One region of the Peribacillus sp. R9-11 genome, then DNA from elsewhere that is predicted to be linked to it. Evidence: a T-box and tRNA genes for the amino acid it is inferred to sense, from the RefSeq annotation. Region 1 holds a T-box; the other holds one or more tRNA genes.
The links. A T-box is a leader RNA that pairs with one kind of tRNA and senses whether it is charged. The one in region 1 lies ahead of RE409_RS20115 (valine--tRNA ligase), so its partner is inferred to be a tRNA-Val.

Region 1 (15,933 bases):
CAGAATCTTATGAAGAGTTTACCCGTAAAGGTGACATGCTCGAAAAAGGCATTGGAGAAGCTGCTAAAAAATATGGTGTTCCGCATACATTTAACCGTGCTGGTTCAATGATCGGACTTTTCTTTACGAATGAAGATGTAGTTAATTATGATACAGCAAAAACTTCTGATTTAGAGTTCTTTGCTTCCTATTATAGGGAAATGGCAAACCAAGGTATCTACTTGCCGCCGTCCCAGTTCGAAGGTTTATTCCTATCTACTGCACATAGTGATGAAGATATCGAAAAGACCATTGCAGCAACTGAACAAGCTTTTGCGAAATTAAAAAAATAATCTAAAGCTAATTGAAACACTAATAAAACTCTTAAAACAGGCTACCATTATCCAAAAACTTTTGGAGAAAGGTAGCCTGTTTTTTTATTGAATTTTAATCAATAAGTAGGCCAAAAAAAGTTTGTAGGCCGAAAGTGGAGGAAGGCCGAATTAAATGGTTGAAGGACGAAATAAATGGTTGAAGGACGAAATAAATGGTTGAAGTCCGAATTAAAGTGGTTGAAGGACGAAATAAATGGTTGAAGTCCGAATTAAAGTGGAGGAAGGCCGAATTAAATGGTTGAAGTCCGAATAAAAGTGGATGAAGGCCGAATTAAAGTGGTTGAAGTCCGAATAAAAGTGGAGGAAGGCCGAATTAAATGGCTGAAGGACGAAATAAATGGTTGAAGTCCGAAATAAATGGTAGAAGTCCGAAATAAATGGTTGAAGGCCGAATTAAATGGTGAAGGCCGAATTAAATGGTGAAGGCCGAATTAAAGTGGTTGAAGTCCGAAATAAATGGTAGAAGGCCGAATTAAAGTGGATGAAGGCCGAATTAAAGTGGATGAAGTCCGAAATAAATGGTTGAAGGTCGAATAAGTGGTTGAAGTCCGAAATAAATGGTTGAAGTCCGAAATAAATGGTTGAAGGCCGAAATATATGGATGAAGGCTGAAATAAATGGTAGAAGGCCGAATTAAAGTGGATGAAGGCCGAATTAAAGTGGATGAAGTCCGAAATAAATGGTTGAAGGTCGAATAAGTGGTTGAAGGCCGAAATAAATGGTAGAAGGCCGAAATAAATGGTTGAAGTCCGAATTAAAGTGGAGGAAGGACGAATTAAATGGCGGAAAGGCCGAATAAAAGTAGATGAAGGGCTTAAGGGCAAGATGGTTTCCAATGAAATTAAGGAATAATCAATAGCCTTTCTTCATAGATTGTTATTGGTATAGGTACCGTTTCCTGAAGCTGAAAGGAGGAGTTGTCTTGTCGCAAGAAAATGAATCGTATTTACGATTTTCTTTAGAGGAATCCGTTTGGTTCCAGAAGGGACAGGAAGTGGCTGAGCTATATTCCATTTCCCTCGATCCAAATGTGACGATTCAAGAAAGTGATCAATATGTTTTTATACGAGGCTCGTTAGATTTATGCGGTGAATACAAGGACTCGGAAAATGGTGAACAAGAGGAGTTTTCACAGACCTTTATGCCAAAAGCCGTTCAAAAGGTTGAGAGGAATCTCGATGGACTCAATGAGTTCACACACCGTTTTCCGGTTGATATAACGATTCCGAATAATCGGATTGCCTCATTAGATGAAATTGATGTCTCGATTCAAAGTTTTGATTATGCTCTACCTGAGCATAACTGTTTAAAATTGCAGGCGGATTTGTTGATAACCGGAATTTATAATGATTCATATGTGGAAGAACGTACCGATACGGAACTGGAGGTCGTGGAAACAGAAACCGAGGAACAAGAAGAAACAGACGAAGAAAATGAGTCATACATTCCATATGCGGCTGGGGTCCCGCCAATCCCAGATTTTCAACCGGTGTTTCGTGATGAGCAGGAAGAAGAGTTATACACGCCATTTTCTGCCGAGGCAAAACGAGTGTCTGAAACCGAGGAAGAAGATGATGAGGAGCCTATCTATTTAAGTGAACAGCATAATGCTCCAGTTTTTGAAATTCCTGTTTCACCGTATCCAGAAGAGGAGCAGTGGGAAGAAGTAAACAGGGAAGAAGCCGAAGAGGAAGAAGAAGTGATTTACCTAATTGATCGCCATAGTCATCCAATTGATAAGATTCCGGAGTCATCCATTCAAGATGAGCATCTAGAAGCAGAAGTTAGCAGACTGGTAAAAGCCGTAGAGAACCCGGAGATTAAGAAAGAAGAAGAATCGGTTTATGTAAGTAATCAACAAAATGTCCCAGTTAGTAAGACTCCTGTATCGCCATTTGGATCCGAGGAAGTCGACCGGCAGGAAAAAGCTGTTGATGAAGCAGGTCCTATCCTCAATGAGCATGTGAAAGTAGCAAACGAAGAGGAACACCAATCGTCTATAAGGGATTTGTTTAAAAGAAAAGAAAATCCAGAGCCACCAGCCAAAGAAGTTAAAAATTATAAAGGCAGAAAAAAAGCCTCGGAACGTGATGATAAAGAGACGACAGAGCAAGCGGATAAGCATTTATCCATTATGGATTTATTCGGACGAAAACAAGAGGAAGAACTGGTCAGGATGAAGGTTTGCATTGTTCAGCAAGGGGAAACGTTGGATGATTTGGCACAGCGCTATGATGTTACTGTTCAATCTATACTCTTCAGCAATGAATTGGAGTCGAATCAGAACGTTCATGAAGGGCAAGTCATTTATATACCGAAGGCGATTGCTTATAAAAATTAAGTACGGCAGAGAGCAGAGCAGATGGCACTGCTCCTGTTTTTTACTATAGTAATTGAGTTGTAATTTAATAAACGAAAGACAATCTAAGAAATTAAGATTGAATGTGACTACGCCTTTGGTGGCTATAGGAATCCAATTGGCGAGTTTTTTTAGAGAAAGTGAGTGAGTCTCGTGAGGGGAAACGAGAATCAGCAGACTAATAAATGGGATAGGGACACAGGAGAAGTTTTGAAAGAATATGCCCTATATGTACAATATATAGAGGATTTCGGACGAGTGAAAAAAGTCTATAGTGATCGCGGTACATTTGCCTTGAAGTCCATTTTACCGCACAACGGCATTGATTTTATCAAAAATGTTCAAAAACTGTATCATCGCGGGTATAACCGAATTGTTCCCATTTATCAAACGATGGATCAACGTTATGCGGTTCTTCATAATGGTCGTTTGTATTACCTGATGCCCTGGTTGAATAACGAGAGAAACGGAGAGCGTGATGAAAGCCATAAGCAAATGTTCAGGGAGCTTGCCCGGATGCATGCGTTGTCTGTAAAAGAAATAGTAGTGGATATTGAGGAACGAGAATCTCATTATGAGCGAACATTGGATTCCTGGAATAACGAGAAGGATTTTATGGATGAGTATATTGATAGCTGTGAAAAGAAATGGTATATGTCTCCATTTGAAATGACGGTTTGTTCCTTTTTCACAGATATATCACAGGCACTGAGGTACTCGATTAAGAAGTTTGAAACGTGGTATGAAAAAACTAAGGAAAGTGAAAAAATCCGGACTGTTGTCACGCATGGAAAGGTCTCATTAAAGCATTTTGTTTATGATGAACGTGGATATGGTTACTTTATTAATTTCGAGAATTCGAATACGGCACCGCCTCATTTCGATTTACTCCCATTCCTAGTCAAATCGGCGAGGACCTATCCTGTCCAATGTGATGACTGTGTCGATTGGCTATATAACTATCTCCGTTATTTCCCGTTAAAAGAAGAAGAATTGCTGCTGATGCAAAGCTATCTTGCTTTTCCGGGATCGGCTCTAGATATAGTGAAGAATTATTCGGACGGCAGAGGCCATAGAACAGAACTAGATAATGTAACCCAACTGCAGCGGCAATTTTGGCTCCTGAAGAATATTGAATATATGGTGATGAAAATCGAAGATATTGAACAGAAGAAAAAGGCGGCTACTGAAGCTGTTAAAGAAGAGCAATCACCCCCAAGCTAAATATACATGATTGGATTACCTCCAGTCATGTATATTTTTTTTCTGTAGGGGAATAATTAAATCCATTCGAAATATAAAGACATAGCTAAGAAAATAAATGCGATTAGCAGAAGCATATCGAAGAAAGTAGGGAAAATCAGCGTCCGCAACCCTTGGAATACTATAAAAGGGATAATGAACTGCTGGCAAACACCGCGGAATTTTTTCATCCAAGGCGGTAAAGTATAAGGGGAATATTTTCGTTTCATATTATTACCTTCCTTTGTAGGACTTCTTATATTCTATGGGTATGAGGTGGAAAAGGTGAGAAAGCCGTCACAGGAACTTATCTTAGAGGATAGAATAAAGAAAAAGACTGAATGACAAGATTTAATAGCCTAAAGTGAGAATACTTTAAGAAAGTATTCGAAAGATGATTGACTGGAGCCCTGTTTTTTTTGTACTATATACTATATGCGTTTAGTGATTTTACATATGAATATAAATGAATGCAAAGACCGGAAATAGTAAGATGAAATGCGCTTTTCAGAGAGGGAACCGTTGGTGAGAGGTTTCTAAGTTGGCAGCATCAGAAGTCGTCCGCGAGCAGTTTTCGTGAAAGTTATTTAGTAGCGATGGCCGGTGAAGAGCCGTTATCCCATTTGAGAGCCGAAGAAGATTCTTTTCTTTTTCGGAAAAAAGGTGGCACCGCGAACAACTTCCTTCGTCCTTTTGTGATGATGGAAGTTTTTTTTATGCCCTTAAAAGGAGGAAATGATTATGGAAGAGAACCAAATTTCGATGCCGACTAAATATGATCCGCAGACGATAGAGAAAGGCCGCTATAAGTGGTGGCTTGATGGAAAGTTTTTTGAAACAAAAGGTGATGACAAAAAAGAGCCATATACGATTGTCATTCCACCGCCGAACGTAACAGGTAAGCTGCACCTAGGCCATGCTTGGGATACAACACTTCAAGATATATTAACTCGCATGAAACGGATGCAAGGCTATGACGTTTTATGGTTGCCAGGTATGGACCATGCTGGTATCGCTACGCAAGCAAAAGTTGAACAAAAGCTTCGTGCAGAAGGCGTAAGCCGTTACGACTTAGGCCGTGAGAAGTTTGTAGAAGAAACATGGAAATGGAAAGAGGAGTATGCGAGTCATATCCGTGAACAATGGTCAAAGCTTGGTCTTGGTCTTGATTATACACGTGAGCGCTTCACGCTTGATGATGGGCTTTCTAAAGCGGTACGTGAAGTATTCGTGTCCCTTTATAACAAAGGCTTGATTTATCGCGGGGAATACATTATCAACTGGGATCCATCAACGAAAACAGCGTTATCTGATATCGAGGTTATTTACAAAGATGTTCAGGGCGCATTTTACCATATGAAATATCCATTAGTTGACGGATCAGGTGAAATTGAAATAGCTACAACTCGCCCAGAAACCATGCTTGGCGATTCTGCTGTTGCCGTACACCCTGAAGATGACCGTTATAAGCATTTAATCGGTAAAATGGTTTGCTTGCCAATTACAGGTCGAGAAATTCCGATTGTCGGTGATGATTATGTGGATATGGAATTCGGTTCTGGTGCGGTTAAAATTACACCTGCCCATGATCCGAATGACTTTGAAATTGGGAACCGTCACAATTTGGAGCGCATCCTTGTCATGCATGAAGACGGTTCGATGAATGAAAAGGCCGGTAAATACGAAGGTATGGACCGCTTCGAGTGCCGTAAGCAAATCGTCAAAGACCTTCAGGATGAAGGAGTACTCTTTAAAATAGAAGATCACCTTCACTCAGTTGGTCACTCAGAGCGAAGCGGTGCTGTTGTTGAACCATATCTTTCGACTCAATGGTTCGTCAAAATGCAACCTCTTGCGGATACATCAGTTGAGCTTCAAAAAGGGTCTGATGATGAAAAAGTTCATTTCGTTCCAGATCGATTCGAAAAAACGTATCTGCACTGGATGGAAAATATTCGCGACTGGTGTATTTCCCGTCAGCTTTGGTGGGGCCACCGCATTCCGGCTTGGTATCATAAGGAAACAGGCGAAGTGTATGTAGGACATGAAGAGCCTGCGGATGCTGAGAACTGGGAACAAGATACAGATGTTTTGGACACGTGGTTCAGCTCTGCTTTATGGCCGTTCTCAACTATGGGCTGGCCAGACAAAGATAGCGTTGATTTTAAACGATACTATCCAACCGGAGCACTTGTGACAGGCTATGATATCATTTTCTTCTGGGTTTCACGGATGATTTTCCAAGCACTTGAGTTCACGGGCGAACGTCCTTTTGAAGATGTACTGATTCACGGTCTTGTTCGTGACGAACAGGGACGCAAGATGAGCAAATCGCTTGGTAATGGAGTCGATCCGATGGATGTTATCGATCAATACGGTGCTGATTCCCTGCGTTACTTCTTATCAACGGGCAGCTCACCAGGTCAGGACCTTCGTTACAGCACCGAAAAAGTGGAAGCGGTTTGGAACTTCTCCAACAAAATCTGGAACGCATCCCGTTTTGCTTTAATGAATATGAATGGCATGACGTATGACGAAATCGATTTAAGCGGTGAAAAATCTGTAGCCGATAAATGGATTTTAACGCGTTTGAACGAAACGATTTCAAACGTAACAAGACTCGCTGACCGTTATGAGTTCGGTGAAGTCGGCCGTGTGCTTTACAACTTCATTTGGGATGATTTCTGTGACTGGTATATTGAAATGGCGAAACTTCCGTTATATGGCGAAGACGAAGCAGCGAAGAAAACGACTCGTTCAATCTTAGCTTACGTGCTAGATAACACGATGAGATTGTTGCATCCCTTCATGCCATTCATTACCGAAGAAATCTGGCAAAACCTTCCTCATGAAGGTGAGTCGATCACTGTTGCTGCTTGGCCGGAAGTGAACGAAGAATTGACAGATTCAGCTGCAGCCGAGGAAATGAAGCTGCTTGTTGAAATCATCCGCTCCGTTCGTAACATTCGTGCTGAGGTGAACACACCGTTAAGCAAAAAAATCAATTTGATTTTAAAAGCGAAAGACGAGTCCATCTTAGCAACATTACAGAAAAACAGCAGCTATATCGAGCGTTTCTGTAATCCTGAACACTTGACGATCGGCATCGAAGTCGAAGAACCAGCTCAAGCAATGACGGCAGTTGTAACTGGTGTTGAACTAATCCTTCCGCTTACAGGACTGATCAATATCGACGAAGAAGTGAAACGTCTTGAAAAAGAACTCGACAAACTTAATAAAGAAGTCGAACGCGTACAGAAAAAATTAGGGAACGAAGGCTTTGTTAAAAAGGCGCCAGCAAGCGTTATTGATGAAGAACGTGCCAAAGAAAAAGACTACAGCGAAAAACGTGACTCTGTGATCCACAGAATCAACGAATTGAAACAGCTGTAAAATGCAAAAGGATGAACCGGCCTATTATGCTGGTTCATCCTTTTTTGTGTTTAATAAATATTAATCTTCAATCAGTCGTGATTAAATGTCCGGTTGAGAGGAAATTCTATCTTTAATAAAAATAAGATACTCTCTTACAATATTAATGTCACTTAGTGCACTAAGTGTCCTGCTACCCACTACATCCTCGATTTCATTGAGCATTAGGCTGTCATCTTCGGCAAAAATAAAATCGATTCCGACCATGCCAAACTCAAAAGCTGCGATTACTCTTTCAACAAGCGCTTTTTCAGGTACAGACAGCTCATATAATGAAGCTGATCCACCTAACGTATAATTTGCCTTGAAGCTGGAGGAGGACTCTCGAAGTACAGCGGCCACCACTTTTTTACCAATAACAAAAACGCGGATATCCTTGCCGAATACGCAGGGCTTTTGGACAATCCAATTTCCTTCCGACAATTCGGCTAAATCATGTGCGTGTTCAATCAAATATACTTGTTTCCCGCCGCGCCCATGGGCTTCTTTAGCGATGAACGGGAAATCCATATCATCAGCACTCGGCATTCCTTGGCAATACACGGTATCGGCCATCGGAATTCCGATTGAGGTCAAATATTGATGCGTTTTTGCTTTGTCATTCGCCATTTCGGATACGAAAGAGGAGTTAAAGCAGGCAATACCCACTTGCTCCAACTGTTTTGTGAGAAAAGGATCGATGGTCCGAACAATCGCAAAGTCTGGCAATTCAATAGGATGTTGCTTATGTTCCACGAACAACTCATTGAAACGATGACCAATTTTGATGTCTTCTCGGAAGTGAAAATGTAAATCAAGATCTAGCCTTTTAGCTTCGTCGAGCATCCAGTCTATGTATCCGTATCCTCTGTTTTTTTCGGCATCATCACGGTTATAGATCAACCAACCTGTTTGTTTGTTCATCTGAAATACTTCCTTTTTCTAATTTGTCCAACACATAATCAAACATGCTATCAGCGATGTTGATGCCAGTACAGTCGTAAATATTTAGTAAATGCGAGTTCGAATTCACTTCGCATAGAAGTGGGCCATCTTCACCGAACAATAAATCGACGCCTGCAAAGTCTGCACCGAGAATCGAAGCACATCGGATGGCCAGATCCGCTTCTTTCTTGGTGGGGCTGTATGGTAATGCATGGCCTCCAACTGTCATGTTAGCTCGGAAGTCATGTTCGGATTTGCGGTGCATTGCAGCTATGACTTGATCTCCGACGACATTCACGCGAATATCACGGCCCTTACTGTGCTCGATGAATTCTTGAATAATAAATGGTTTGTGTCCAAGCTTATGGACTGTCTTCAAAAATTCAGCCTCTGATTGAATTAAATACACTTGTTCACCAAATGAGCCGTATGCTTCCTTTACGATAAGCGGGTATCCAAGTTCAAGGCCGATATCTTTAAAAGCATCCACATTTATTCTTTCAATTCCTTCATACGTAAACGGAGGAAATAAGGTTTTCGGCATTGGAATGCCATGCCCTGCTAACGCTTGATGCGTTTTTGCTTTGCTATCGCAAATATCAATCGCTGTGCTGCTGTTATATACGGGAATGTCGAGCAATTCCAAATGGCGAGCCAAATGAATGTCTTTATCCATGAACAGGACAAAATCAGGCAACTTTTCAAAATTTCCTTTTAGCATAGGCAATCCTTTTTCAATTACAGGAATAAGTTCGGAATTACGGACAAGGGTTGCCGAAATCTCTTTTCTTTCAGCTGCTTCTTTAATAAATAAAGCTAAACTAGAAAACTTATCATGTTGTAAATAGCCGTTGACGACAATCCAACAGTGGAGTGCAGAAGGTTTCACGGTAAATCACTACCTTTCATCTAGGTAAATCGTTAATATATTGATAAAATAATTTTAACGCATAAGAGCGGTGTAAAGAAAGAGGAGGCTTATTGATAAATGGGAAAGACCATGAAAGAAATCAATCATTTTTTCGAACAACGACAGGTTCAATTAGGTATGAATTTTGGCCTATCACGAATGGAAACATTATTAACTAAATTAGGTAATCCCCAAGAAGGTCTAAAGTATATTCATATTGCAGGCTCAAACGGGAAAGGATCTACCTTGCATTATATAAAAGAAATCCTGCTAGCAGAAGGAATTCGGGTCGCTTCCTTCACATCGCCGTATTTAATACGCATGAATGAACAACTGAAGATAAATACAGATGAAATCAGTGACAATGACTTTGTCGCTGCCTTCCAGGAACTCTGGCCAATTGTACAAGAGATGGATAGTGCGGGGAACGGACCCACTCAATTTGAAATCCTAACAGCGATGGCATTCTCTTATTTTAGCAAAAAAGAAGTCGATCTAGTTCTAATGGAAACGGGACTTGGAGGCAGGCTCGATACAACGAATGTCATCCAGCCGCTTCTTTCGATCATTACCTCTATTTCTTTGGAACATACGAATATTCTAGGAAACACCCTTGCGGAAATTGCATCAGAGAAAGCTGGCATCATTAAAAGTGGTGCACCGATTATCAGTGGAGTCACGGCCGAGGAGCCAGCAAAAGTAATCGAAGAAAAAGCAGCTTCAGCAAACGTACCCTATTATCAATTAGGAAGGGACTTTTATGTGAATGATGTGAAGCAAAGTAAACATGGGCAAAGCTTCTCAATCTCACTTGATAATAGGTCTATCCGGAATATTGACCTTCAGATGTTAGGTCGTCACCAAATAGATAATGCAGCACTGGCCGTCGCTGCTGTCATGTTAGTTATAGAAGGCATAGATGAAAAAAGCATTCGAAAGGGAATAGGGGAGGCGAAATGGAATGGCCGTTTTGAAAAAATATCTGACGAGCCGTTGGTAATCATTGATGGGGCGCATAACCCTGCTGGCATCGAAGTACTGATAGAAACACTTAAGACACATTATCCAGATTACACTTACCGATTTATCTTCAGTTCATTTCGGGATAAAGATTATTCACAGATGCTGCATATGCTGGAAAAGGAAGCGATTGAAATCATCATTACCGAATTCAACCATGAACGAGCGGCTGATGCGGAAAAACTTTATAAACAATGCAGTCATGAAAATAAAAGCATAGATAAGGATTGGCAGTCGGCGATAAGGAAAGGGAGACAGAAAACAGGGGAAAAAGAGATTCTTGTCATTACAGGTTCCCTTTATTTCCTTTCACTTGTGAGGGAATTTATATCTGAATTTTGATAGATCTATAATCAATAACGGGTTTCATGACAAAATGAGTTATTTTCACAAAAAGGACCTGTTCAAGGTCCTTTTTATTTTTGGTAACTATCAGCATAATCGTTTAACAGAGCCTTAAAAGAAGAAAACTACTTTTAATAAAAACCTATATATCAATTCCCTATTATCCTGTATTTTTGTTAAAATATGTTTAAGTATTGATTCTATAGGACTAAAGAATAATTCGGCAATCTAAAGAGAAATACACTAGTTACTAGGAGGGAGATCTACTGAAGGCAGAAGTAGAGATGGCAAATTAAAGAACGAGAGGAATGAATAATTATGAAGAACCCTGGTGATTATGACAAAGTAGAATGTTCTGTAAAAGGAATTAGAATTTCTGATATAGGCACTTTTACAATTGATGCTAAGGATTCAATCGAAGTAAATAGATTCCGAGTGCAAGTAAAATAAATGATGCCTTTCTATCTCTTTCTCTTCGCCCTAGGTCTAATTTTAGGCTCATTCTATAACGTTGTCGGCTTAAGTGTTCCTATAGGAAATTCATTTACCAATCGGCGCTCTGCTTGTCAATCTTGTGGACGAACCTTGACGTCGTTCGAGTTACTACCAGTTGTTTCTTATGTGATACAAGGCGGTAAATGCCGTGGCTGTGAGGCCAGGATTTCCCCCCTTTATCCGGTTGTAGAAATGCTAACAGGTGTTTTGTTTGTTTCAGCTCCTTTATTCCTTGGTAGGGTGGACGAACTCTGGATTGCCTGGGCATTGATTTCTTTGTTTATGATCATCTTTGTTTCTGACGTGGCCTATATGCTCATTCCTGATAAGGTACTACTTTTCTTTGCAGTGATTTTTTTATTTCTACGCGTTCTCTTTCCACTATCTCCTTGGTGGGATTCAATTGTAGGGGCCACGGTTGGCTTTAGTTTGCTTCTATTAATCGCTGTGGTGAGCAAGGGAGGTATGGGTGGCGGTGATATCAAGCTGTTTGCAGTGATTGGTTTTGCACTCGGATTGAAGTTGGTGCTGTTATCGTTTCTGTTTGCGAGCTTTTATGGGGCATTTTTTGGCATCATCGGTATGCTAACAGGCGTGATTAAAAAGAAAACACTGATTCCTTTTGGACCGTATATCGTTTTTGGGACATTGACTGCTTATTTTTGGGGCGAGTCCATTCTACAGTGGTATGTGCACTTTTTAAGATGATAATAATTAGGGGAATCTATTTCATAAAGGGACGATCCTTGTTTTGATGAAATTTGTCAAAAACTTTCTGGACATCTTGCGTTTTTGATTTTAAAGGACATGGTTACTATTTTAACTGACATAGTTTACTAGGAATTTATTTAAGGTGAGAAATGCAAATTATGCGACGGCAAAGGATCAGAAATAACGGAACCTATACATTTTGAAGAATGTCCTTAGTTTAGGGAAATATGAATAGAGAAATTTGACGAAACCTATTAATGACAAGACGACAAAAGTCTTGTTATTTTTTTTTGCCTCTATGATAGGATGGAAAAAATGATCAGGAGAGGAGGAAAAAAAGTGGACAAGTCCGAAAAAAGCAAAGGTATTAAGATAAAAATAAATGGGGAAGAAAAAGTATTTGCCGATAAAAATAAGAATGTAGATCAAGAGGCAGCGGGTGAGGAGCAGGAACAAACTGATGATAGTTTTGAATGGATTCTACCGGATGATTCAATCGAGAACAAGGTTGTATTGGTCCCTGCCCCGAAAAAGAAGAAAATGCCGAAGCTTATCGGTTTTGGTACTGGCACGTTAAATAGTCCGGACAAAAGACCAATAAAACCATTCTTGATTGCAGTCATTTGCGCGGTGTTTTTCGGGTCGATTCTTGGCTTAATTGCCGTTAAAACCATTACTAAGGAAAAGGCAGCTGATACTTCAGTTGAGACCTCTATCAAAACGGCATCTCCTGCTGAGGATACAAAACCAGAAACTATGGAACAAGGAGCTCAGCTGAAAACATTCCTTGTACAAGGCGGTGTATTCAGCAGCGAGGATGCGGCGAAACAAATTCAAAAAAAAATCATTGAAAAGCAGGTTCCTGCTGAAATTTTCAAATTAGAAGACAGCTATTATTTATTTTTAGGATCAGCGGAGAGCCTAACTGCAAGTAAGGAGCTGGCATTGTTTTTAAAGTCATATGATGTAGACGTTTATTGGAAGGAAATCAATTTTGAAGCGGCGAGTAAAAGCCAAAAAGATGAGGAAACACTCGACACTATGAAGGCTGTATATTCTTCATTAGCAGAAACATCCGCAACCAAGCTTCGGGGTAAGGAAACAACAGTAAACGAGGAAACTCTGAAAAAAAATATGGAAAAGCTAAAGGGGGAGAACTTATCATCAGAACTTTCCCAAATGAATAATAATCTATCAGCTGCGGCAAAGTTGATAACCGAATATGAAACATCAAAAAAGGAAGAATATCTTTTACAGGCTCAAGGAAGTCTGCTTGACTTTTTATTGAATTACCAAAAAATAACAGGGTGAAAGTTGATGATCTAGGGGAGTTATTTAACAGGACAAGCTCCCCTTTATGACAACTTTTTTTTATTTTCCGGGAAATAAGATACGGCCATTGTCGATTCCTAGTAAACAATAATTGTGGATTTCTCCATAATTTGATAGGATAGAAATGTATCTCCCTATGTAAAGAAAGGTGACTTTTTATTATGCAACCATTGATTTTAGCTTCATCATCACCGCGTCGTAAAGAACTTCTACAATTCCTTCAAATACCCTTCGAAAGTATGAATTCCAATGTCGATGAAAGTATTGATGAAAACATGCGTGCGGAAGAAGCGGTACAAGAATTAGCTTCTAGGAAAGCGGCAGCCATTGCGGCTGATCATCAGGAAAGCTGGGTAATCGGCTCAGATACAGTTGTTGTCCTTGATGGTGAGATATTGGGCAAGCCAATCAACCGTGCCGATGGAAAAAGAATGCTCGAGATGTTATCAGGAAGAACACATGAAGTGTACACAGGTGTCGCTATTATATTCGGTAAGCACAGCAAAGTATTTGCAGAAAAAACGGAAGTGACTTTTTGGGAGCTGTCAGAAGCTGAAATCGAACGTTATCTGGACAGCGGCGAACCTTTTGACAAGGCAGGCGGCTATGGTATTCAAGGATACGGTTCACTTCTTGTCAAACAAATTAATGGGGACTATTTCACTGTTGTCGGACTTCCGGTTTCAAGACTAGCTCGCGAACTTAAGGTGATGCAATCAGACATGACGTAATAGATTTCTCCTCTGGCACTCTCCCTTTTATAAGGAAGGGTGGATGCTTTGAGTGAAAAAATGCAAATGCGGGGTTACCCGAAAGAAGAGATGCCTCGCGAAAGATTCCTGCAAGACGGGCCGCAAAGCCTCTCCAATCAAGAATTGCTTGCTCTGCTGTTGAGGACTGGAACAAAGGAAGAATCTGTTCTTCAGCTTTCTAGTCGTCTCATCAAATCTTTCGAGGGTCTGCGTCTGTTAAAAGAAGCCTCTGTCGAAGAAATGACCGGGATTAAAGGGATTGGTGAAGCGAAAGCGATTCAAATTTTAGCCTCGGTCGAACTTGGCAGGAGAATTCAAAAATTAAATGATCCAGACCGCTATGTGATCCGCTCTCCTGAAGATGGTGCCAATTATTGCATGGAAGAAATGCGTTTTTTGACACAAGAACATTTCGTCTGTCTCTATTTAAATACGAAAAATCAAGTTCTTCATAAAACGACAGTCTTCATCGGCAGTCTCAATGCTTCGATTGTGCATCCGCGTGAGGTCTTCAAAGAAGCTTTCAGAAGGTCTGCTGCCTCTATCATCTGTCTTCATAACCACCCCTCCGGAGACCCGTCTCCCAGCAGAGAAGATATTGAAGTAACGAAAAGATTAGTCGAATGTGGTAAAATAATTGGGATTGAAGTATTGGATCATATCATTATTGGGGAGCACAAATATGTTAGTTTGAAGGAAAAAGGTTATTTATGACACTATCAAAATTTTTGATGATACGATATAATATTGTTTATGATTTTTAAAAGAGGAAACTTTTTCAAAACTCTTATTGTCAAAAAACGACAAATTATTATTTGAACTTATAAAAAGGCATTTTTGTTTACGAAAGGGAGATACCATAATGTTTGGAATTGGCGCTAGAGATATAGGAATTGATTTAGGAACAGCTAATACGCTTGTTTATGTAAAAGGAAAAGGAATTGCCGTACGTGAACCATCTGTTGTTGCTGTGCAAACAGATACAAAACAGATTGTCGCAGTCGGAAATGATGCGAAAAACATGATCGGTCGTACACCTGGAAACGTGGTTGCCCTTCGCCCGATGAAGGACGGAGTTATTGCCGATTATGAAACAACGGCTACAATGATGAAGTATTATATGAAAGAAGCTCAAAAAAAGGGCGTATTCGGTAACAAACCGTATGTCATGATTTGTGTGCCTTCTGGAATTACAGCAGTTGAACAGCGTGCAGTTATCGATGCAGCTAGACAAGCTGGAGCTCGTGATGCCTATCCAATTGAAGAACCGTTTGCAGCAGCTATCGGAGCTGATCTTCCTGTTTGGGAACCTACAGGCAGCATGGTCGTTGATATTGGCGGGGGAACAACGGAAGTAGCGATTATTTCCCTTGGTGGAATTGTAACAAGCCAATCAATTCGCATTGCTGGTGACGAGATGGATGATGCCATTATCGTTTACATTCGTAAGAACTACAATCTAATGATCGGTGAACGTACTTCTGAAGCGATTAAGATGGAAATTGGTTCTGCAGGTGACACGGAAGGTATTGAAAATATGGAAATTCGCGGCCGTGACCTTTTGACTGGATTACCAAAAACGATCGAAATTACAGCTGAGGAAATCTCTAAAGCATTAAGTGATACAGTTTCTGCGATTGTAGATTCAGTGAAAAACACTTTAGAAAAAACACCACCTGAACTTGCAGCTGACATTATGGACAGAGGTATTGTACTAACAGGCGGAGGTGCTTTGCTGCGCAATTTGGATAAAGTCATCAGTGAAGAAACGCAAATGCCAGTAATCATTGCTGAAAATCCCCTTGATTGTGTTGCAATCGGAACGGGTAAAGCATTGGACCACATTCATTTGTTCAAGACTAAATCAAGAGATTCAAGATAAGCATTACAAGCATTACTTCTCAAATAGGGCCGGCTCAACAAAAGGTTGCAATTTTGGGCCGGCTTTGCTTTTTCTTTAAGCCGTCTAAAAACATTTGATGGCTAGCTGTTATTAATGTGTTTAATCATTACAATTGAGTAAATTAAAAATAGAGG
Region 2 (15,933 bases), 2.7 Mb from region 1:
CTGTAGGAAAAAGTGTTTATTTCTAATTGTTAAAACAAAGTTGATTGGAACGGAAGGTGCGAGACTCCTGCGGGAAAAGCGTGTCCAAGGGAGACCCCACAGGCGCAAAGGCGCCGAGGAGGCTCCCTGACCGCCCGCGGAAAGCGAGTGCCTGGAGTGGAAATCAACGTTCGAATTTTTACACCCCCTCAAAAAAACTGTAGACAAACTCGATTTTCATCGAGTTTGTCTACAGTTTGAAACCTTTCAGAATTGGGAAGGTTTTTTTATTTCCTAATCCTACCATTCATAAAAAAACAGTTAAACAAGAAAATAAAAATAGAACAATAAATTAGGATGTGATTCTATGTTCAGACGAGGAAGTTATTTATATGTTATCTGGATGGTTTTTGCAGTAGTTGTGTGTTTGCTAACAGCCTGTAGCAGTAAAGGAGACGGAAAAACAGAAAACTTAGCGTTAATTAAGCGCACGAATCCTGAACCGATGGATATCATTAATGGAATGGATGAAAAGGATGAAAAAGGACTCATTTCAAAGGTCAAGGAGACAGTAGCCAACGAAGACACCATCTATGATGTAATCGTGGTGAAAAATGGAAAAAAGATTATCGTCGCCTATAAAGTTAAGCACTTGAAACGTTTTCATATGAAAAAAATTGAAAAGAACGTGACTGGCAAGTTGGAAGAAAAGTTTCCAAAGTATGATTTTATCGTTTCGAGCGATTATAAAATCTTTTTGGAATCTTTAAGATTGAATGAGTTTCTTAAGGAAAAAGAGGTTCCTGAGAAAAAGGCAATAAAGAAGTTCAAGGAAATTGAAGAACTTCAAAAAGAATTAATATAGAAAGAGAGGTTTCTCAATATGAGCAGCAAGGAGAACACAACCCCCCAGCAGGATGCGTATAAAGAGCTTCAAGAGAAGCATGAAATAAAAAGGCCAATCCTGAAGAATTGTATAAAAGCCTTTTTAGTAGGCGGTATTTTCTGTTTAGTAGGACAAGCTATTTCTTACTTTTATATTTATTTTTTCAACTTTACGGAACAGACAGCCGGAAGCCCAACGACTGCGACCATGGTGTTTCTCGCACTTTTAATGACTGGCTTCGGATTTTACGACCGCATCGGACAGTTTGGGGGAGCAGGGAGTGCTGTCCCAGTAACGGGATTCGGTAACGCAGTTATTTCAGCAGCAATCGAACACCGGACGGAAGGATTTGTTCTTGGTGTTGGTTCCAATATGTTTAAATTGGCCGGATCGGTGATTCTATTTGGTGTATTTTCAGCCTTTGTCGTGGCGTTGATTAAAACGATTTATCAAATGATTGGGGGCTAAGCGGTGTTAAAGGGAAAACAAACATGGACGTTCGCCAATAAACCGGTCATTTTGGAAACAGGGGTAACCGGTGGGCCTTTTGAGGCAAATGGAGAAATCGCCGGAGATTTCGATATCCTGTACAGTGATTTATGGATGGAGCAGGATTCGTATGAGAAGGCTCATCGTCATTTGATGGAGAAAGCGGTGGAGCTTGCATTGGAGAAAGGTAAGATAGACAAGGAAAAGGTACAATTTTTCTTGGCGGGTGATTTAATCAATCAGATTACACCCACAAGTTTTGCGGCTAGAACAAATGGTATTCCATATTTCGGTCTGTTTGGTGCCTGCTCTACTTCAATGGAGGGGCTTGCACTATCGGCCTTCATAACCAATTATGGAGGAGCGAACTATGTGTTAACGGGGGCTTCAAGCCATAATGCAGCTGTTGAAAAGCAATTCCGTTATCCGACTGAGTATGGCGGGCAAAAACCACCCACAGCTCAGTGGACGATAACAGGGGCAGGGGTAGCGCTGGTTGCTCCAAACGGTAGCAAGCAGGGAGTATTTCCCCATATTGTTTCAGCCACTATCGGTAAGGTCATTGACATGGGATTGAAAGATCCTTTCAATATGGGAGGAGCAATGGCCCCAGCGGCTGTCGATACGATTTTAGCACATTTCAACGATACGGGTCTGACCCCAGATGATTATGATTTGATCATTACAGGTGATTTAGGACAAATAGGCAGAGAAACGGCAATGGATCTATTAAAGCAGAAAGGCTGCAAGATCAATCAGGAAAAATTCAAAGATTGCGGTTTGATGATATTTAAAAAGGACCAGCCTGTTATGGCAGGCGGTAGTGGCGCGGGATGTTCAGCAGTGGTTTTATATGGCCATATACTTAATGAAATGATTCAAGGTAAATATAAAAAAATCCTGCTTGTTGCAACAGGAGCATTATTATCACCGCTATCTGTTCAACAAAAAAATTCAATTCCATGTATTGCCCATGCGGTGGCCATTGAGTATGGGATGAATTCGTGAAAAAGGAGAGATTTGGATGTTAGCAATGTTTTTTTGGGCCTTTGTCATCGGGGGCTTGATTTGTGTAGTCGGCCAGCTTCTTTTCGATGTGGCTAAGCTGACACCAGCACATACCTTAAGCCTGTTCGTTGTAATTGGAGCTGTACTTGGAGGGTTTGAATTATATGAACCGCTTGTTGATTTTGCCGGGGCAGGAGCTACCATACCAATCGTATCGTTTGGGAATTCGCTTGTAGGCGGTGCCATGCTAGAAGCGGATAAACATGGACTCGTTGGCGTACTTACCGGTATGTTTGAAATCACGAGTTCCGGTATCTCGGCAGCCATCATCTTTGGATTTATCGGTGCCTTAGTCTTTAGACCTAAAGGATAAAGTTTCAGTAGAATAGGCAGCCTGGACTAGGACATGGCCTATACATATTTGTCCTGACCTACATATGTTATCAGTAAGCTAAGCGAGAGCGAGGTGAATGAGTATGTTTGGTTTCGGTGGCTACGGCGGCGGCTACGGCGGATGTTGTGGCGGTGGCGGTTATGGATATGGCGGCGGTTTCAGCGGTGGATCTACGTTCGTTGTAATTGTTGTTTTGTTTATCCTATTGATCATTGTAGGGGCTTCCTTCTGCTAAAAGAAATGGAATAGGCAGAAGAAGCCTATTCCATTTCTTTTTATTTATATTTACATAATCCTTGCACCATTTTTCTGATACTTCCATAGGATAGGTACAGAAAAGGAGGGGCTTAGGCATGGATAATAACTTTTTTAAAAACATAGAAGGTAAAACGGGCGTAAATATGAAAGATGTATTAGAGTTGGCAAACTCTCTACAGGGTGCCAATTTTAAAGATGAATCTACTGTAAGGAGCGTTATTAAACGTGTTTCGAAAATAGCTAATAAACCTGTTACTAAGGAAATGGAGGATAAAATTGTTCACTCCATCGTAGCTGAAGGGAATAAACTGGATTTCGGGACGATTTCTAATATGATAAATAAAAAATAATCAAAAACAGGGGCCTGCGGTAGATGCAGCCCCCTGTTTTAATATCTAGTTACAGGTTAACCTTGGGTCAAAACTTTAAGAATCGTGAAGGGTGGGCGGTTCGTCCGCGTCTAGTTTGCAGGACGGAAAGGTAAAGATCCTTCTTCGCCCGGGTTGCTGCTACGTAGAGCAAGCGTCTTTCCTCTTCAAGAGGTGCAAGTTCCCCTTTCCGGTATGATTCAAGCGCAAAGTCATGCGGAATGCTGCCATCGACAGCAGCAAGAACGTAAACAGATTGATATTCAAGCCCTTTGGAACGGTGTATGGTCGTTAGTTGTATGGCATCTTTAAAATGTTTTGACAGCTGTTTAACCTCCTGGACCATGGCTGTCATATGGTCGACATGGTCTAGGAAGGAGGCGACGGTTGGAAAACGGTTTGCAGCCACTTTTAGGTCGCGGATATCATCAGAACCTTTTTCGAGATTGGCTTCATTTCCGCGTTTTTTTACATATTCTTGATACCCTAAATCTTTCTCGATGATTTCTAAAGCTACGAGCGGTGACATACTTTTTATAGCACGGATTTGTGTCGGAATCGTCTTTAATTTCCGTTCCTGAAAAGCATGTCCCGTTTTAACAAAAGCAAATGCATCAATAAAATCACAATCCTGAAGTATCGTCTGTGCCTTTAATTCCTGTAGTATACTTTGCTTTAAAAATAATGAAGAAAGGACATCCGATGCTGCCTTGCTATCCTGAGGAAATAGACTCAAACGCATGAAGGCAAGCATACCTCGAATCACTCGGCGCTGATAAAACGAATCCGCATCTTTTTCAATTACAAAGGGCAGATTTGAAGCTGCTAGTCTTTCAAAAATGGCCCGCGACATTGTATGTGTTCTGTACAAAACTGCAAAGTCACCAGGGTTTGCTCCTTTGGCGATTTTTTCCTGGATATCGGATACAATCATCGTGGCCTCTAATTCCTCATCATGAGGATAAAATAACACAGGAGGATTGCCATGATTATGCTGTGCACGCATCTTTTTTTCCATTCTGTGCTGATTGCGCTTAATCATCCGGTTGGCTGTAGCGACAATTTCATGTGAAGACCGGTAATTTTCGGTTAGTTTTACAACTTGAGAACCGGGGAAATCGTAATTGAAATTTAGAATATATTTCGGATCACTCCCACGGAATGAATAGATGGCTTGATCGTCATCTCCGACGGCGCAAACATTTTTTGATTCAGCCGAAAGAAGTTTTATCAGTTCATATTGAACTTTATTTATATCCTGAAACTCATCAACTAAAAAATAGTGAAACCTTTGCTGATACTTTTTTAAAAATTCTGGGTGATTTTTAAAAAATGTATAACAGCCGACAAGCATATCATCAAAATCGTATTTTCCTGTTTGCTCTTTATATTCTTCATAATTCTTATATAAAAATAGACAGGATTTTTCCCATTCGTCATTCGGTTTGATATCGTCTGGAAAAACCAATGAGTTTTTCCAAAGACCAATTTGCTGAAGAGCTTGATCATATGCAAATTCCTTATCATCGAGTTCCAATTCTCGACCAGCCTGTTTCAATATTTTTTCTTTCTCCCAATCCCACTTTAATAGTAAATCCCGTTGCCATTTGGTTGGCTCATGGAAAATCAGTATTTTATAAAAGATACTATGGAAGGTACCACTAACGATTTGAGAAACAAGGGAAGGAGTCATATAAGGGTAGCTTAGCAGGCGCTGTTGCATTTCCTTGGCGGATTTCGCCGTAAAGGTTACAAGCATGATACTTTTTGGATTGATCTTTTTTACCGTTAGCATATAAGCAGTCCGAACAGTTAATACCCGAGTTTTTCCGCTGCCGGCTCCTGATAGGACAAGAAGTGGTCCATCAATCGTCATTACTGCTTTTAATTGCTCCGAATCGAGTACTACTCCTCGTGCGGATAATTCTTGAAAGTAAGGGACTTCTAGTTGTTCTAGGATAGAAGGTTTATCTGTAAAAGGCGGGTTACCTGTAATCGTTCGGCTTTTTAGGTAAGGTTCAGTAATTGTTTTCGTTTCAGTAATGGTCCGTGATTTAGGAATCTTAAACCCATTCTGTTCCATATATTCTAATGGTTTATCCTCATTTATTGGTTCCAAATTTGGCACTTCACAGTCTGACCGTGAAGGGTCACTATGATAAAAATAGGGTGTCTCATGGATCCCGATAAATAATTTTAATGGTTTATGACAAATGATACAAGAAAGCTGGTCACGTTTTCCTTTTTCAAAAAGTGTCTGCAGCTCACCAGCTGAAACAGTATGTAAATGTACGATTTCATTGCCAGATTTTGCTTGATTCATATAAATGGATACCTCTAATCTATTAAAAATATCGGCAATATTCATCATACCAGAAGATTAGTAAAATAAGAATGTGAAAATGATGTTTCAATATCATCCCAGATGGGTAAGTAAATTAAATAACATTATTTCTATTTATAATGGAAAGGGATAACGATGGGATACATAGCACCTGTAACACAATTTGATTATATTCAATACGCCAACCGGATAGTCAAGGCTGCAGAGAATGTAAGAAATGTGAAAGAAACAGCACCCATTCAACCTATCCGTTATAATCAAGTTATGGAAGACGCAACGGATCATTTTGAAAAAAATACCAAATTTATTACCAAAACCAGGAAATAACAAATGAAACAGGAACTTATAAGATTCAAATCGGGATGAGGAAGAAAGAAGTACTAACGGCTGAAATAACAGGAATAGGGGGGATTTTAACGAAGTAGTGTAAATCTTTAATAAAAACAAAAGAGGACACGTAAGTGTCCTTTTTGTTCTTTCTTAAAGAATGTCTATTTCTACAATTAAAGCTAACAACAATTGCAGTAAAAGTTGGATGTTAATAGCGATATCTGCATCAGTTGTTGTAATATCGATATCACGGCTGTTTTCAACAATCGTTTTTTGGCGTGTAATTTGTCTTACATTAGAAGATTGAATTAACTCTTGGGTAATTCGATCAGCATTTTCAGAATCTGCAATGGAAATACTTACGATGACCGCAATTGCTGCTTGTAGAGCCGCTTGTAATGAAAGTGCCGCTTTAACATCTGTAGAAGTAACATTTACATTACAAGAATCTTTAATGTAAATTAGTTCTTCAGAAAGTTGAAGTTGAGAATTCTCCTGTCTTGCCTCTTGTTCAATCTGGTTTTCTTCGTTGCAGAATCCTGTTAAGGGATGGCGTGAAGCGGAATCTAGAGCCGACCATGATCTGTCAGAGTCTTCATGAGTGTTACAGTTGCTACGAAATACATTTTGGTTCATGTCGTTTTTTCCTCCTTAGGTTTTATTCCCTATTAAAATATGCTTGGATGGTTAATCTGGTTGGACGAATAAATCAATTCATTCGTCTATTTTTTAATACTTAAGAAAATTATTAGTGAGACGGGGATGAAATTATAACGAAGCTGGAACTTTAGGAATGAAATGTAAGTGTTGCTAGGTCTAGTTTTACTTAATTCTCCAGCAAGTAAGGTTTCTTTAGATAAATAATGGTGAAGTTATTTATCTTTCGAATCCCTATATTTGGTTTGATAAGAATTTGTTACTGGGTTAACATCATTTTCCGTGATTTTCTTTTCTTGGTTTATGAGAATTTGTGATTGTTCCTGTAAATAGCGGATGGTTTCTTTTAAGTTGTTTCTCTCTTTTTCAGACAAATCAACTTTCTCTTTTTTGAAACCATTTTTTCTCAAAGTCCGTGAAACCAGCAGTTCCATTAGTCTTTTTTGAGACTCCTCCAGGTTAAATTCATTGTTACTCATAAAATTTTCCCTCCTTCTTGCTTTCTATATATAGACTATGTATATTTGCGAAGATTGCCATTGAACGGAAACGGTTTTTTTAAAAGATTTAAAAATTAACTCGTGAAAACAAAAAAAAACGCTGCCCATCCAGAAAAATGGATGGACAGCGTTTTGTATTATTAAATGTTTTTCTTCATCGTTTTATGGGGTATGCCAGCGTCCATAAATTCATCGGAAACAATCTGATAACCTAGTTTCGAATAAAAAGGAATCGCGTGTAGCTGAGCATCAAGCTTTAATTGAGGAATTTTATTTTGTTCGGCAAATTCCCCAATAGCACTCATAATCATAGCACCAGCTCCATTTTTTCGTTCTGTTGAAAGTACACATATGCGCTGGACCTTACCAACGCCGTCAATGACCCTGAATCGCCCGGCCCCAACCGGCTGTTCTTGTTCATTATATAAAACGAAGTGAGTGGAGTCTTCTTCGTATTGATCAATCTCTTCTTCAATTGGGACATTTTGTTCATCGACGAATACTTTTTTTCTAATCATATAAGCATACTCACGCTCTTGGGTGTTCTCGGCAATTTTTACAAACACGAAATTATTCAGCTCCTAATCTAAATGTTTCATATACAGTCCATGCCCCATCTTCAAGCTGGTACAATAAGTGGATTCGCTTTACTTCTTCTTCCTGGCTAACATCTAGCATACTAAGTTGGCCTAAAACATCAGAGTGCTCATTATCGGATAAATCCTGAGCAATCGTAATATGCGGAACAAAGGCATGTTCACTTTCACTTTTACAAAATTTCTCATCGTGAAGTGCTACATGCAGCTCTTGAAGTTCCTCGGATAATTCGACTTTAAAATAAATTGTATTGCTCACGGGTTGGAAAGACTTCGCTTTCGTTACATTTAACTTAAAAGGCTGGAATTTTTTTGCAATGTCTTTTAATCGATCTGCAACTGTAGAAATTTCCATATCCGTAGCTTCAAACGTTTGTTTAAGTGTAATATGTGGTGGAATGAAAGCGTACTTCGTATCATAACGTTTTCGATAGGAGTTAGCTAAATCTTGAAGTTTTTTTGAAGGGAAAATTGCAACACCATATTTCATAATTGAAACCTCCTGAAATTTTTAATAGTTGTAATATTGTATTTGGATATGTTTTATAGAAACCTTTCTTAAAAGAAGGGTTTCTAGTTTTGTTAGAACATTTCCAATAGTGCTCTTTTTAAATCTGCCTGCCAATACTTCCAGGTATGATTACCTTCAAATTCTTCATAGAAGCAAGGAAATCCTTTTTGGTTTAATAATTTATGCAATTCCCGGTTAGGTTCTATAAAGTTAGCCCGATTTCCATCTGTCGTGGGAACATCGGTTTCCTCGGTCCCAATTACATGATAAAGTTCTAGGAGATGCGGATTCTCAAAATTACGGACGGCATCCAATACTGCTTCATTTGCAAGAGGAGATTGCATGATGCACTTCCCAAATGTATGAGGATATTGAAGAGCAGCCAATAAAGAAACAGTGCCACCAAGAGAGTCACCGATTAAAGCACGACCATGCCCCATTTGATAGGTTGGAAATTCATCATCTAAAAACGGAACAAGTTCATGGGCGAGAAAACGTATGTATTCAACGTGCTGTTCCCCATCTGGATGATATTTACGTCTGCGGTCAAATCGATCTTTATAAGGAATACCGACGACGATGATATTCTCAATTTCATCGTTCCCTAATAGTTCATCGGCTACGCGACCAATCCGTCCCATCTGAAAGTAATCACGGCCATCCTGAGCAATGACAAGCGAATATTTATATAGTGGAGAAAAATTAGCAGGCAAGTAAACAAGTAGCTCCAATTCTTCTGCTAAAGCTTCACTTTTAAACATGTACTCTTTTATCGTGCCTTTACGTAAACTCATTCTTCCGCACCTCTATAATTAATAATGAAAAACCACTTACTTGGCTATTTTATCACAGCTTCGCATCTTTTTCTCGTGACAAGAATTTCAAATAGAAAAATTTCATTTTATTTTCTGAAAATTTGAAATATAAGATGCTATAATGAAAGGATATAGAAAAATATTACAAAAAAAGAGGTGGCAGAGAAATGACAGATGTACACGTACACAGCAGGGAAGTAACAAGAGCGGCCAAGCAAACATTAATAGAACGTGGTGTCAGTGTGGAAGCCATTGCAGAAATTGTATATGAATTGCAGTTCCCTTACAAAGCTGATTTGAAATTGGAGGAATGCATTCGCAGCGTAGAGCGCGTTCTTTTAAAAAGGGAAATTCAACATGCTATTTTAGTCGGTGTGGAGCTTGATAAACTTGCTGAGCAAAAGAAGTTATCAGAACCGCTGCAATCAATTGTTGAATCGGATGAAGGCTTGTTCGGAGTGGATGAAACCATTGCCTTTGGTGCAGTTCTAGGCTACGGAAGCATTGCTGTAACAACCTTTGGACATTTAGATAAAAATAAAATAGGTGTCATTCACGAACTGGATAAGAAGCAAGAAGGAGTCGTTCATACATTCCTGGATGATATCGTTGCAAGTATTGCTGCGAGTGCCGCTTCAAGATTAGCACATCGTCTAAGAGATGAAGAAGAATCATTAACTGAGAAAGAAAAGAACATTCAGGAAGAGGAAGAATTAATCGGTTAAATTTTTACGAAATAATACCATATTTTTCATCCGGATCTATCATACCTAGGTTTAATAAGGCGGGCAGAAAGAATATTGTCCATTTTAAATGTTCGTTTTGTCTGCCTTAGAAAACAATAGGCACGAATATGTCCTGGATTTATTTCAAGCACCTGAATTTTCCGCTGGGTAATCTTCCCTTGTTCGGAAAGATAAATAATCTCTAAGGGAATATTTCCCTCCATATGTTTACGAAGAATATATTTCATTTTTTATCACTCCTTAGCTTACTTTTATTATATGCGAACGTATGTTTTTTATGCAAATAAAAAAGAACGCTAGTTCGTATTTTTGGTAGAGAAATTCCTTTAAAGATAAACATAAAATTTTTTTGAAATAATTCGTTGACTTTTTATTAAAAAAACTTATAATAAATTATGTACTTAAGTAGTAGAACAAGCTAAATAATACATACGACTTGTTAGCTCAGTGGGAGAGCACTTCCTTGACAGGGAAGGGGTCGTGGGTTCGAATCCCTCACAGGTCATCCGAACGGCGGAAGCATTGTTAAGCAATGTTTTTGCCGTTTTTTATTTTATCATTTTACTATACAAAGAAGATCGTTACGTATAAACCTTACCCTCGAATATCTTGTTCGGGGGTTTTCTATGTCAATAGAATAGAATGGAACAGTGTCGATAATAGATATTTGAAAATGTAAATTTCTGTAGGAGGAAATGCTAGTTTCGGAGAAAAAATCATGAAAGACTAAAAATTCAATTGCAAGGAAAATATTAAAAAGGTAATTAAATGGTAAAATAACTGTGGGAATAGAGTAGCAAAAATAGATACTTTCATTGTTATATTAAAAGGTTAGCTGGTAGCAGGAAAGGGCAATATATGTGGAAGGATAGTAAAGTGAAGGGGAACCATGTATTTTAATAAAGAAGGAGAGATTACATGCGATTAGTAGGAAAGAAAATTATCAGTCTTGTGCACCATGATTTCGAAGATTTAGAGCTCTGGTATCCAATCTTGCGTTTAAAAGAAGAGGGAGCGATTGTTCACCTCGCTGGAGAAAAGGCAAATGAAACATATATTGGAAAATATGGTGTGCCTGCTGTATCAGATTTTGCATATAGTAGTATTAAAGCGGATGAATATGATGCCATCCTTGTCCCAGGAGGTTGGGCCCCTGATAAAATTCGTCGTTTTCCTGAAGTGATTACACTTATCCAGAACATGGAAGAAAGTAAAAAGCCAATCGGACAAATCTGTCATGCAGGATGGGTCTTAATCTCTGCTAAAATTTTGCAGGGGAAGAATGTTACGAGTACACCTGGTATTAGAGATGATATGGAGAATGCCGGGGCAACATGGATAGATAAGGCTGTTGTAGTAGACGGACATCTTGTATCCAGCAGACGTCCTCCAGATCTTCCAGATTATTTAAGAGAATTGATAAAAGTAATTGAAAAACGTTAAAACATAATATGACAAAAAAAAGTGGTTTTTCCTCATGGAGAAATCACTTTTTTATCAATGAATTTCTGATTAATTTTTAGAAAATATAATAAAGAACGAACCCGAAATGTTAGTAATTATGGTCTCAAAATTGTAACCGACTATACAGTAAAATTCAGGATACAGTAAACAAGGGCCTTGGGCACTGGTTGGGAAGTGTTATTGAGATGTTTGAAGGTAAGGTAAAAATCAGAAGAGGATAAAAAGTATTCGTACCAACTAGCAATTCTTTATTAAAAGAAATAAGTCAAAAAAAAGAAATAAGTCAAAACTCTAAGAAGCGGGTGTCGTTATCGACACCGGCTTCTTTTCAATATGGGGAAAGACTATGGATATGTTTACTTAGTATTGATCGAGACTATTTTTCGAATAATAGTAACAAAAAACTATTTGCGCGGGGGTAAGGTTTGAAAAATATTCGAGAAATTTTCATTGACGATTTAAAAAGTATTTATAGGAATTTGTTTGTCTGTATCGTTGTTGTTTTTCTAATGTTTATCCCGTCTATTTATGCTTGGTTTAACATTGTTGCTTCTTGGGACCCTTATGCAAATACGGAAGGAATCCTTGTCGGTGTTTCCAATAATGATAAAGGTACAGAGTTAAATGGTAAAGCCGTGAACTTAGGCAATGAAGTTATAGAGGGGCTAAAGGGGAATTCAGATTTAGGCTGGAGATTCACAACAGAAAAAGATGCCATTGCAAAGGTGAAAAAGGGAGATTATTACGCATCTATCATCATTCCAGCTGATTTTTCAGAACATATTGCGACCATCATGACAGATGACCCCATTAAAGCGGAGATTGATTACTATGTTAATGAAAAAATCAATTCCATTGCTCCTAAAATGACTGCTGCAGGGGCTAATAGTATTGTGGACAATGTGAGCAAAAGCTTTATTAAAACAGCTAGCGGGAGTATCCTTTCAATCTTTAATGAACTGGGAATCACGTTGCAAAATGAGTTACCGACCATTCAAAAAATGAAGAATATGGTGTATTTATTAGAGGAGAAACTGCCTGAGCTTGAGCAAAATATCAAAACGGTCCAAACACATGTAAAAAGGGCTGAAGACATCATTAAGATGGTTAATGATGGTCTGGATTCAATTGAAGGAATAACGTCACAAAAAGACAAATTAGTGTCAGACGTTTCTAGTTATGTAGATTCAACAAGGCAGGCATTCGAGGGGATCAATCCACTATTAGAAAATGATCTTGCAAATGTAAGAAGCGATAATGAATCTATTTTAGTGCTAGCAAACCGGTTAACGAATCAGGAGTTGCCTAGCGATGAAGTGGATCAGATAGTTGAACAAGGGATAACGAGGATAAAAAAAGAGTTGTACCTGTTGGACAGTATGTATAATTTATTGGTGAGAGTCAATCAATTTAGTGAGAATAACTGGCTTCAACCAGAAATAAAGCTAATGGATAATCTGCGGGATAATGCTTCGAATCAACTTCAAGCGCTGAATAACCGTTCCTTTGGCTCACTTATAGATCTTGGTGAGAACAATGATAAAGTCTTGGCAAGCTTCCAGGATAACTATTCAAAGGAAACAGGACCAAAATTCAATGAAATTTGGAATGAAACGGATTCCATATTGAAAAAAGTTCAGCTCACAATGGAAGAGGGTAGCCAGGTTCTTCCCGAAGTAAGGACACTGTTAAATGAGACCAATCGAACGTTGGAAACTCGCACAGGAGAAATCGATAAGTTACAGAATAAGTTTCCAGAAATCGAAACGAAAATAAAGGCTCTAGCGGCTAAAATGAGAGAAATCGATAAGTCTTATAACATGGAAGAAGTGATTGCTTTCTTAAAAAATGACATCGAGCAAGAAAGCGACTTCTTTTCAGAACCAGTGCTACTCAATAAACACAGTTTATTTCCGATTCCAAACTATGGATCAGCCATGTCCCCATTCTTCACCGCACTTTCACTTTGGGTGGGTGGCACAATATTAATTTCCATGCTAAGCGTGGATGTTTCTCATAAAGTTTACAGCCCGTATCAAATATATATTGGGCGGTACCTAATATTCTTCATCATTGGGTTAATGCAGGCACTCAGTGTTTCTATAGGCAATATTATCCTAATTGATGTATATGTAGCTGATAAATTTGAGTACATCGTGTTTTCTGTCTTGATTAGTACAGTATTTACACTCATTGTCTACACCTTTGTTTCAGTTCTTGGAAATGTGGGAAAGGGAATAAGTGTTGTCTTAATGGTCCTCCAAATATCAAGTTCAGGCGGGACCTTCCCTATTCAAGTGACACCACCATTTTTTCAACATATCAATCCCTTCTTGCCATTCACCTATGCAGTTGGTTTACTTCGTGAATCGGTTGGGGGAATAACCTGGAGTGTCGCTGGCAAGGATATTTTTGTCTTATTTCTCTTTTTAATAATCACTCTCATCTTAGGTATCGTTCTGAAGAAACCATTGCATGCTAGAACGCAAAAAATGAAGGATAAATTATATGGAAGCAGAATTTTTTAAAATAGAAACGAGAATATATGTATGTCTCCAGTTCGTCAAATAGGTAGGGTAGTCTTTGAAGTCTGTCAAGTATGTTTGCGCTAGAAATTGGTCCAACTACTTTTCTTAAATGTGAAAGGTTTGCGCGTTTACAAAAATAATCATTGCAGAATAGTCTGGATCTTTGTTTTATTAAGGGTCTCAGGCTATTTGTCTATTTATGGGTTGGAACTAGAATAATGTTTCTTACGAAATTAAGTAGTATTGTTTTATTTATACAATAAAAAGAGTTGATTGAAAAATACCGATAAATTAGAATTTTTGCATTTTTATAGTTGACAAAAACCATTGGATTAATCATTATTAAGAAATAATGTTTAGTAAATCAATGCGATTTAAAAGTGGGGTGACTTTATGTATTTAACAATAGATGGAATTGAAAAAAGTTTTTTGAATGAAAAGAAAGAAAGCATAAAGGTGCTCGATGAGATTAACATAGAGGTGGAGAAAGGAAGCTTCGTTTCGATTGTTGGGCCATCAGGCTGCGGTAAATCGACACTCCTGTATCTAATTGCTGGTCTGGATAAGGCTGATAAAGGGGAGATCCGTGTAGCTGGAAAAAAGGTGATGAAGCCAGGACCGGAACGAGTCGTAGTGTTTCAAGAGGCAGGGTTATTTCCTTGGTTAACGGTACTTGAAAATGTTACATACGGATTGAAGTTAAAGAAAATGCCCAAAGAAGAGGCGAAATCGAAGGCATTAGACATTTTAAAAATGGTTCACCTCAGCCGCTATGTGGATTCCTATCCACATCAGCTCTCAGGGGGCATGAAACAGAGGGTAGCCATTGCAAGAGCGCTGGTTATGGAACCGGATATTCTGTTGATGGATGAGCCATTTTCTGCGCTTGATGAGCAAACGAGGATGGTCTTGCATAAAGAGCTGCTCGAAATCTGGAGAAAAACAAAAGTGACAATCTTTTTTGTTACCCATAATATTCGTGAGGCTGTTCAGCTTTCTGAAAAAATTATCGTCTTTGCAACCCGTCCCGGGAAAATTAAAGAGACGATTTCCGTCCCATCCATGAAAGATGGAGTTATGCCAGATAGTGTAACTTTGAACACTGAACAAAGGGTTCTATCGATCTTGCAGGAGGAAATTGAAAAAGTGTTGAAGGAGGAAATGGGGAATGATTACAGCTTTAAGACGAATCATATTCATCGCGATGATAGCGGGGATATGGGAAGTCACATCTAGACTTTCCAGTCTTCCAGATTTCATGTTTCCGAGCCTGACTCAAGTGTTGGAAACTCTGTTTAATGGACTAGTTAGCGGACAAATAACCGATGCTATCGGAAAAAGCCTTGGCCGTATCCTGATCGGCTTCACGATTGCCATTATAATAGGTCTGATATTAGGATATTTCATTTGGCGCTTTAAACTGGTTGAAGATACGCTTGGATTCGTCGTGACGGCTTTACAGTCCATACCGAGTATCGTTTGGTTCCCTTTAGCAATAATTTGGTTTGGATTGAATGATTTTTCGATTCTCTTTATCGTCACTATCGGCGCAACTTGGACGATGACAGTTAATGCAACCAGTGGATTCCGGAATGTGCCCCAGCTGTATCAACGGGTTGCCAAAACATATGGATCGACCGGGTTTCATTTTCTACGTACCGTGATTTTACCAGCATCTGTTCCACAAATAATATCCGGGCTGCGAATTGCATGGGCATTTTCTTGGCGTGCATTGATGGCAGGTGAATTACTTGGCGGTGGCGGCGGTCTTGGACAATTGCTAGAAATGGGTAGATCGCTCGGACAAATGGATTTGGTCATCTCCGTAATGATCATTATCGCAATTATCGGAACAATCGTGGATAATGTTGTCTTCTCACGTCTAGAACGAAATGTTCAACTGAAATGGGGAGTAAATCAACGGTAGTTTAATAAGATTATATTTTAAAAGGAGAGGGAAATATGCTGAAAAAATCATTTTTTGCCCTTATTATGTCTGTATTGTTAATCGGAATAGTAAGCGGATGCACACAATCCACAAGTAAAGAAGAGGGAAAAGG

Region 2: it encodes a tRNA-Val, which carries the amino acid that the T-box ahead of RE409_RS20115 (valine--tRNA ligase) is inferred to sense. The anticodon was not compared.

Annotation. Positions count from the first base shown of each region.
Region 1 is NZ_CP133763.1:4,126,354-4,142,286, reverse strand. Features, by position in the region: gene hemL (glutamate-1-semialdehyde 2,1-aminomutase) at 1-332, shown strand, start outside; gene spoVID (stage VI sporulation protein D) at 1,297-2,715, shown strand; gene ysxE (spore coat protein YsxE) at 2,878-3,957, shown strand; gene RE409_RS20120 (hypothetical protein) at 4,014-4,205, opposite strand; T-box leader at 4,442-4,671, shown strand; gene RE409_RS20115 (valine--tRNA ligase) at 4,717-7,368, shown strand; gene RE409_RS20110 (ATP-grasp domain-containing protein) at 7,450-8,310, opposite strand; gene RE409_RS20105 (ATP-grasp domain-containing protein) at 8,279-9,220, opposite strand; gene RE409_RS20100 (bifunctional folylpolyglutamate synthase/dihydrofolate synthase) at 9,320-10,603, shown strand; gene RE409_RS20095 (prepilin peptidase) at 11,057-11,809, shown strand; gene RE409_RS20090 (hypothetical protein) at 12,152-13,123, shown strand; gene RE409_RS20085 (Maf family protein) at 13,306-13,875, shown strand; gene radC (RadC family protein) at 13,936-14,610, shown strand; gene RE409_RS20075 (rod shape-determining protein) at 14,759-15,778, shown strand.
Region 2 is NZ_CP133763.1:1,456,737-1,472,669, forward strand. Features, by position in the region: gene RE409_RS07005 (YhcN/YlaJ family sporulation lipoprotein) at 347-844, shown strand; gene spoVAC (stage V sporulation protein AC) at 863-1,333, shown strand; gene spoVAD (stage V sporulation protein AD) at 1,337-2,362, shown strand; gene spoVAE (stage V sporulation protein AE) at 2,379-2,735, shown strand; gene RE409_RS07025 (YjcZ family sporulation protein) at 2,839-2,991, shown strand; gene RE409_RS07030 (sporulation-specific transcription regulator SpoVIF) at 3,110-3,364, shown strand; gene RE409_RS07035 (ATP-dependent helicase) at 3,432-5,705, opposite strand; gene RE409_RS07040 (hypothetical protein) at 5,862-6,053, shown strand; gene RE409_RS07045 (spore coat protein) at 6,207-6,692, opposite strand; gene RE409_RS07050 (hypothetical protein) at 6,929-7,192, opposite strand; gene RE409_RS07055 (GNAT family N-acetyltransferase) at 7,354-7,779, opposite strand; gene RE409_RS07060 (YjcG family protein) at 7,784-8,299, opposite strand; gene RE409_RS07065 (alpha/beta hydrolase) at 8,392-9,114, opposite strand; gene RE409_RS07070 (phosphatidylglycerophosphatase A family protein) at 9,303-9,860, shown strand; gene RE409_RS07075 (hypothetical protein) at 9,887-10,108, opposite strand; tRNA gene RE409_RS07080 (tRNA-Val) at 10,315-10,386, shown strand; gene RE409_RS07085 (type 1 glutamine amidotransferase domain-containing protein) at 10,800-11,324, shown strand; gene RE409_RS07090 (YhgE/Pip domain-containing protein) at 11,771-13,873, shown strand; gene RE409_RS07095 (ABC transporter ATP-binding protein) at 14,267-15,109, shown strand; gene RE409_RS07100 (ABC transporter permease) at 15,042-15,800, shown strand; gene RE409_RS07105 (aliphatic sulfonate ABC transporter substrate-binding protein) at 15,836-15,933, shown strand, end outside.